Actinoplanes lobatus: one gene and its partner. The protein of the gene in region 2 interacts with the protein of the main gene of each other region in a pairwise test. Links are inferred from orthologs where the notes say so. Each region holds a gene or a part of one and is shown on either strand. Other genes may lie near its edges.

Region 1 (3,222 bases), 1.1 Mb from region 2 along the record:
TCATGGTTGCCGCACTCGCTGCGGCACTGAGTCTGCCCAGCCCAGCCGCCTGGGCCACACCACCTTCGGAGTGGTCCCAGACCGGCTACGGCCCAGGTGCCACCTACTACAACCCGTATGAGCGCCGGCTCACCCCGGCAACGGTCAACGACATCAGGCGGCGATGGGACATCCCCACGCACGCCGCCCCGGAATGCGAGGTCGGCCGGGAACCGCTCGCCGGGGGCGATCTCCTCTACACCAGCGATCCGGGCGGCGTCGGGGCGTACGACCCGGCCACCGGGAAACGCCGCTGGCACGCCGACCTGCACGGCCGGGGTGTCACGCGGCTGGCCATGTCGGACGGGATCCTGGCCGTTCTCAGCTACGCCTGCACCAGCACGCGCAACTTCCTGACCACCTATCGCGCCTCGACCGGTTCCCGGCTCTGGGAGCTTCCCCTCGGCGCTCCCAGCCAGGACATGGTCATCGACCAGGGTGTGGTCGTGGTGGACGTCCGGCCGGATTTCGGCGCCTCCACCATCGCGCACCGGCTGGCCACCGGCGCCCGTCTGTGGAGACTGGGCGGGACCCGGGCCGACGGGCTGCTCTCGGCCGGCGGACGGCTGCTGCTGCGGCAGGAGGGCGCGGGCTCCCGAGCCGTCCTGATCACCACCGGCGCGACGCTCTGGGAGACCAAGGAGAACTGGTACGCCGTGGGCAGCGACCCGGCCGGCTCCCGGTTCTACGTCTCGAGCAGCAACGTCGGCCTGACCGCGGTCGACGCCGCCAACGGCCGGACGATCTGGGAGTCGACCTGGCATCCGTCCGCGGTGACCGCCGATGACAAGCAGCTCTACTTCCCGGAGAACCACAGCATCTACTGCTTGGACGCCGGCAACGGCCGGAAGCTCTGGTCGGTGCCTCTGGAGGACGGGGCCGGGCAGCCGGTCCGGGCCGGCGCGCTGCTCTACAGCCCGGCCGGCATCGGCGCGGCGCTGTCGATCGTCGAGGCGGAGACCGGTAAGCCGCGCAAGGGCGGCATGCCGAGCGACGAGAGCCACCCGCCGGTCGTCGCAGACGGCCGCCTATTCCTCACGGACGGCAACCGTCTGCGCGCCTACTTCTAGCCGGACTCAGCCCTGGGATCGGCGGCGGCTCACCTCGGCGAGGGTCACGGCCGCCGCCACGCTGGCGTTGAGCGACTCCACGTCGGAGGCCATCGGGATGCTCACCCGCAGGTCACAGGTCTCGCCGACGAGGCGGGACAGGCCGCGGCCCTCGGAGCCGACCACCACGAGCAGCGGCCCGACCGCGGCCTCCAACTGGTAGAGGTCGGTCTCGCCGTCGGCGTCCAGCCCGATGACGGTGAAGCCGGCCTTCTGCGCCGACTTGATCGCCCGGGTCAGGTTGACCACCTGCGACACCGGCACCCGTGCCGCCGCCCCGGCGCTGGTGCGCCAGGCGGTCGCGGTGATGCCGGCGGCCCGCCGCTCGGTCATGAAGACGCCGTGGCCACCGAAGGCGGCCACCGACCGGATCACGGCGCCCAGGTTGCGCGGGTCGGTGATGCCGTCCAGGGCCACCAGCAGCGGGGCGGTCTGCTCCAGCGCCGCGTTGACCAGGTCCTCGAAGTCCTCGTACGCGAACGGCGGCACCTGGAGCCCGACGCCCTGGTGCAGCACCCCGCCGGTCATCCGGTCCAGCTCGTTGCGGCTGATCTCCAGGATCGGGATGCCCCGGTCACCGGAGGTCCGGACGATCTCGGTGACCCGCTCGTCGATGTCGATGCCCTGCGCCACGTACAGCGCGGTGGCGGGCACCAGGGCCCGCAGCGCCTCGACCACCGGGTTGCGGCCGAGCAGCAGCTCGGGACCTTCCTTGGTCGGGTTGGAGCGGCGCCCCGGGGCGATCCGCGGCCCCCGCGGACCGCCGCCACGCACGCCGCCGCGGGACGACTGGGTCCGGGTGATCCCGGTCGCCCGGCCACCGCCGCGACCCCAGGTGGTGTCCTTGGTGCCGGGCATGCCGACCTTGGGCGCACGGCCCTCGGCGGCCGCTGCCCGGCGCTCCTTGTCCTGCTTACGGGCGGTCTTCTCGGGCAGCTTCTCGGTGCCCGAGTAGCCCTTGTGCCAGGGGCGCTCGTCGGCCGGCAGGGTCTTGCCCCGGCCCTTGAGCCCGGCGCGGTTCTTGCCGCCGGACCCCATGCTCGCCCCCTTCTTCGAGGTGGAGCGCTTGCTCGCATTGAACGAATTGCCGGCCATCAGTGCTGTTCTCCTACCGTCCAGCGCGGCCCGGTCGGAGTGTCCTCCACCTGAATACCCGCGTTCTTGAGCTGGTCCCGCACCGAATCGGCGGCAGCCCAGTCCTTACGTGCGCGGGCCTGGGCCCGCTGTTCCAATGCCAGGGCGACCAGGGAGTCGACCACCGGCTTGAGATCGTTGCCGCCCTCGCCGCCACTCCAGGCGCCGTCGAACGGGTCGAGGCCGAGCACCCCGAGCATGGCCCGGACCGCGGTCAGCGCGCCGCGAATGGCCGGCTCGTCACCGGCGGCCAGGGCGGTGTTGCCCTCCCGGATGGTGTCGTGCACGACCGCGAGCGCCGCCGACGTGTTCAGGTCGTCGTTCATCGCGTCGGCGAAGGCCGGCGGCACCGCCTTGGGCCGCCCGTTGCCGACCACCTCGGCCGCGCGCTGCACGAAGCCCTCGATCCGCCGGTAGGCGACCGCGGCCTCCCGCAGCGCCTCGTCGGAGTAGTCGATCCGCGAGCGGTAGTGCGGGCTGCCCAGGTAGTAGCGCAGCTCGACCGGGCGGATGCCGGCCTCGGCCACCGAGGTCAGGTCGATCACGTTGCCCAGCGACTTGCTCATCTTGGAGTCGCCGAGGTTGAGCAGCGCGTGGTGCACCCAGTAGCGGGCGAAGCCGAGACCGGCCGCCTTGGACTGGGCCACCTCGTTCTCGTGGTGCGGGAAGGTGAGGTCGAGACCGCCGCCGTGGATGTCGAACTCGTCGCCGAGGTAGCGCTGGGCCATGGCCGAGCACTCGATGTGCCAGCCGGGCCGGCCGCGGCCCCAGGGCGACGGCCAGTACGCGTCCTGCGGCTCGTCCGCCTTCACGCCCTTCCACAGGGCGAAGTCACGGTGGTCGCGCTTGTCGCGCACCGGGGCGTCGCCGGCGTCGCGCATGTCGTCCGGCCGCTGACCGGAGAGTGCGCCGTACTCACGGTAGGAGAGCACGTCGAAGT
Region 2 (3,222 bases):
GGTCGGCGCTCATCAGGTGAGCACCGCCTTGCGGGCGCTCGGCTCCACCGCGTCCGGCCGGCGCAGGTAGAGCGGCGTCAGCGCCTCGCCCGGCGCGCCCGCCCGGATCCGCTCGGCCGCGAGCGCGACCAGCGCCGCCCCCGGCGGGTAGAGCAGGTGCTCCTCGACCGGCACGCCGAACACGTCCCCGTACTTCAGGGCGCCCTCACCGGCCGCCCGGTCGACCAGCCCGGCCATCGACGTGCCGCCGCCCGCCTCCTCGGCGCCGACCAGCACCCCGGCCGGCAGCGAGCCACCGGTGGCGCCGTGCACCAGGGCGGCCACGTCGGCCGGCTTGGCCACCTCCGGCCCGGTCACCCGCTCACCGTCCGCGTACGTCGCGAAATACACCTCGCGGCGCCGGGCGTCGGTGGCGATCAGCACCCGGCCGGGTCCGGCCGAGCGCCCCAGGGCGTCCAGCGAGCACACCGCGTACGTCGGGATGCCCAGCGCCTGCCCCATGCTCGCCGCCGTGGCCAGCCCGACGCGCAGCCCGGTGAAGGGCCCCGGCCCGACACCGGCCACGATCGCGGTGACATCCCGCGGCCGGAGCCCGGCGTCGGCGAGCACGGCGGCGATCTCCGGGGCGAGCCGCTCCCCGTGGGCGCGCGGATCGACGGTGCGCCGCTCCGCCACCCCGGTCAGACCGTCCACGGTCACCTCGACGAGCGCGGCCGTCGAGGCGGGGGTTGCGGTGTCCAGAGCCAGTACCAGCACAGGGTGACCCTAGACGGTGGCCCGCGGGTCCCAGTCGATGACCGGCCGTCCGCCGTCGGCCAGCGCCTTGTTGGCCGCGCTGAACGGACGGCTGCCGAGGAACCCGACCCGGTTCAGCGGGCTCGGGTGGCCGGCTTCCAGGATCGCGTGCACCGGGTTGGTGACCAGCGCCGCCTTCTTCTTCGCATAGCTGCCCCAGAGCATGAAGATGATCCGCTCGTCACGCTCGTCGAGGGCCTTGATGGTGGCGTCGGTGAACGCCTCCCAGCCCTTGTTGCCGTGCGATCCGGCCTTGCCCGCCCGGACCGTCAGAACCGCGTTGAGCAGCAGCACACCCTGCCGGGCCCACCCGGTCAGGTCGCCGCCCGCCGGCTTGGGCACGTTGAGGTCCTCGTTGAGCTCCTTGAAGATGTTGCTCAGCGACGGCGGCCGGCGGACCCCGTCACGCACGCTGAAGCTGAGACCGTGCGCCTGCCCGGGCCCGTGGTAGGGATCCTGGCCCAGGATCAGCACCCGGGTCTGCTCCGGGGGACACAGCCGGTACGCCGCGAACAGGTCCTCCACCGGTGGGTAGACGGTCTGCGTCGCATACTCCTCCGCCACCCACTGCCCCAGAGCGGTGGTCGCGGCGTCGTCGAGGTGGGGGGTCAGCTCGGCACGCCACTCGGCGGGCAGCAGCTCGGTCAGGTTCACATGCTCTCCAGTCGGTGTGCCCAGTCGCCGCCGTGCGGCGACAACTCGACAATGCGGGTGTCGTCGTCCATCCGGTCCAGACGGACCTGCAGGTATTCGTCGTTGAGCTGTTCCACCAGGCCGACGCCCCACTCGACGACGGTCACCGCGTCGTCGGCCGAGGCGTCCAGGTCGAGGTCGTCGATCTCGGCGCGCGGGTCCGGCCGGTCGCCCAGCCGGTACGCGTCGGCGTGCACCAGCGGCACCGGGCCACGATGCACCCGCGCGATCACGAACGTCGGCGAGGTGATCGGCCCCTCCACGCCCAGGCCGGCGCCGATCCCCTGGGCCAGGGCCGTCTTACCGGCGCCCAGCGGGCCGGTAAGCAGCACCAGGTCACCGGGCCGCAGCAGGCCGGCCAGCCGCCGCCCGAACGCACGGGTGTCGTCGACCGTCTTCAGCTTCACGTGAGTTTCTCCAGGAACGGGATCAGCGCGGCGTTGACCTGGTCGGCCTTCTCCAGCATCACCACATGGCCGCTGTTCTCGATGGTGAGCAGCTCGGCCTCGGGCAGGTTCTCGATGATCTCCTCGGAGTGGGTGACCGGGGTCAGATAGTCCCGGTCCCCCACCACGACCAGCACCGGGACGCCGCGCAACGCGGACAGCGCCGGGATCCGGTTGTGCGTGTAGAGAGTCTGCAGGTATTTGGTGAGCGTCTCCACCGACGTCTTCGAATTCATGCTCTCGACGAAGGTGACCAGCGACGGGCTGGGCCTGGTCTCACCGAACCCGTACCGCCGGGTGAGCAGCCAGGCCAGGTCGGAGGAGGCCACCCTGGCCCGGTCGATGGTGCCGCCGCCGAGCTGGGCCGCCTTGTCCCACAGCGGGAAGAACGGGGCGCTGACCCGGGCCACCACGTTGGTGATGCCGAGCTTGGCCTTGTCGAACAGGCCGGCCGAGGTGGAGATCAGCACCACGCCGGTGACCCGGTTGCCGAACCAGGCCGGGAACTGCTCGGCGAACGCCATGATGGTCATCCCGCCCATCGAGTGGCCGACCAGGATGATCTGCCCCTCGGGCACGGTCGCCTCCAGCACCGCGGCCAGCGAGCGCCCCAGGGCGGCCAGATCGTACGTCCCCGATTTGAGTTTGCTGGACCGGCCGTGGCCGGGCTGGTCGTAGAAGACCAGCCGGTGCGTGCCGCGCACGGCCAGCTCCTTGCGCTGGAAGTAGAAGGTGCCCATGTCCAGCGCGAACCCGTGGACGAAGACGATCGTCGGCTCGGTCCTCGCGCCCGCCGGCTCGATGATCTCCACGTGCAGGTCGGTGCCGTCGGCCGCGGTGACCGTCAGTGACCGGTCGTGCGGCTGGTCACCGAACGGCTCGTCGACATAGGGGTCGCCGGGCGCGTTGACCGACCGCCGCACCAGCGCCCGCTCCACAGCGAAGGCCGTGGCCAGACCGGCCGCGGCCACACCGACCGCGGCCCCGAATATGCCCGCCCGTTTGGCGACCTTCGACCGCTTCACGGAGCGACCTCCCCGTCGTAGTGCCGTGGGATCCGGCTGCTGCCGAACCGGGTGACGATCTCGTAGTTGATCGTGCCGGTCGCGGCGGCCCAGTCGTCGGCCGTCGGCTCGCCGTCGTCGCCCGGCCCGAACAGGACCGCCACGTCACCGGCGGCCACCGGCTCATCGCCCACGTCCACCACCACCTGATCCATGCAGACCCGCCCGGCGATCCGTGCTGTGACGCCGCCCACCCGGACCGGGCCGGAGCTGGACGCGTGGCG

What was found. The genes of interacting proteins can lie anywhere in the genome.
Region 1: the proteins of tsaE (region 2) and rlmB interact in binary tests that used the Escherichia coli proteins (3 or more experiments, as listed by UniProt). The link is inferred for Actinoplanes lobatus from one-to-one orthologs.

What each region holds. Positions count from the first base shown.
Region 1 is NZ_JACHNC010000001.1:1,790,611-1,793,832, forward strand. What follows is about bases 180-3,179. They hold rlmB (23S rRNA (guanosine(2251)-2'-O)-methyltransferase RlmB), read right to left. Parts: upstream 2,244-3,179; coding sequence 1,116-2,243; downstream 180-1,115. Other genes in these bases: BJ964_RS08075 (PQQ-like beta-propeller repeat protein), read left to right, coding at 180-1,109; cysS (cysteine--tRNA ligase), read right to left, coding at 2,243-3,179. In the rest of the region: more of BJ964_RS08075, read left to right, coding at 3-179; more of cysS, read right to left, coding at 3,180-3,222. UniProt on the Escherichia coli protein: Specifically methylates the ribose of guanosine 2251 in 23S rRNA.
Region 2 is NZ_JACHNC010000001.1:2,921,673-2,924,894, reverse strand. What follows is about bases 171-3,170. They hold tsaE (tRNA (adenosine(37)-N6)-threonylcarbamoyltransferase complex ATPase subunit type 1 TsaE), read right to left. Parts: upstream 1,896-3,170; coding sequence 1,446-1,895; downstream 171-1,445. Other genes in these bases: alr (alanine racemase), read right to left, coding at 2,956-3,170; BJ964_RS13560 (alpha/beta fold hydrolase), read right to left, coding at 1,892-2,959; ung (uracil-DNA glycosylase), read right to left, coding at 766-1,449; tsaB (tRNA (adenosine(37)-N6)-threonylcarbamoyltransferase complex dimerization subunit type 1 TsaB), read right to left, coding at 171-756. Outside these bases: rimI (ribosomal protein S18-alanine N-acetyltransferase), read right to left, coding at 1-13; more of tsaB, read right to left, coding at 13-170; more of alr, read right to left, coding at 3,171-3,222. UniProt on the Escherichia coli protein: Required for the formation of a threonylcarbamoyl group on adenosine at position 37 (t(6)A37) in tRNAs that read codons beginning with adenine.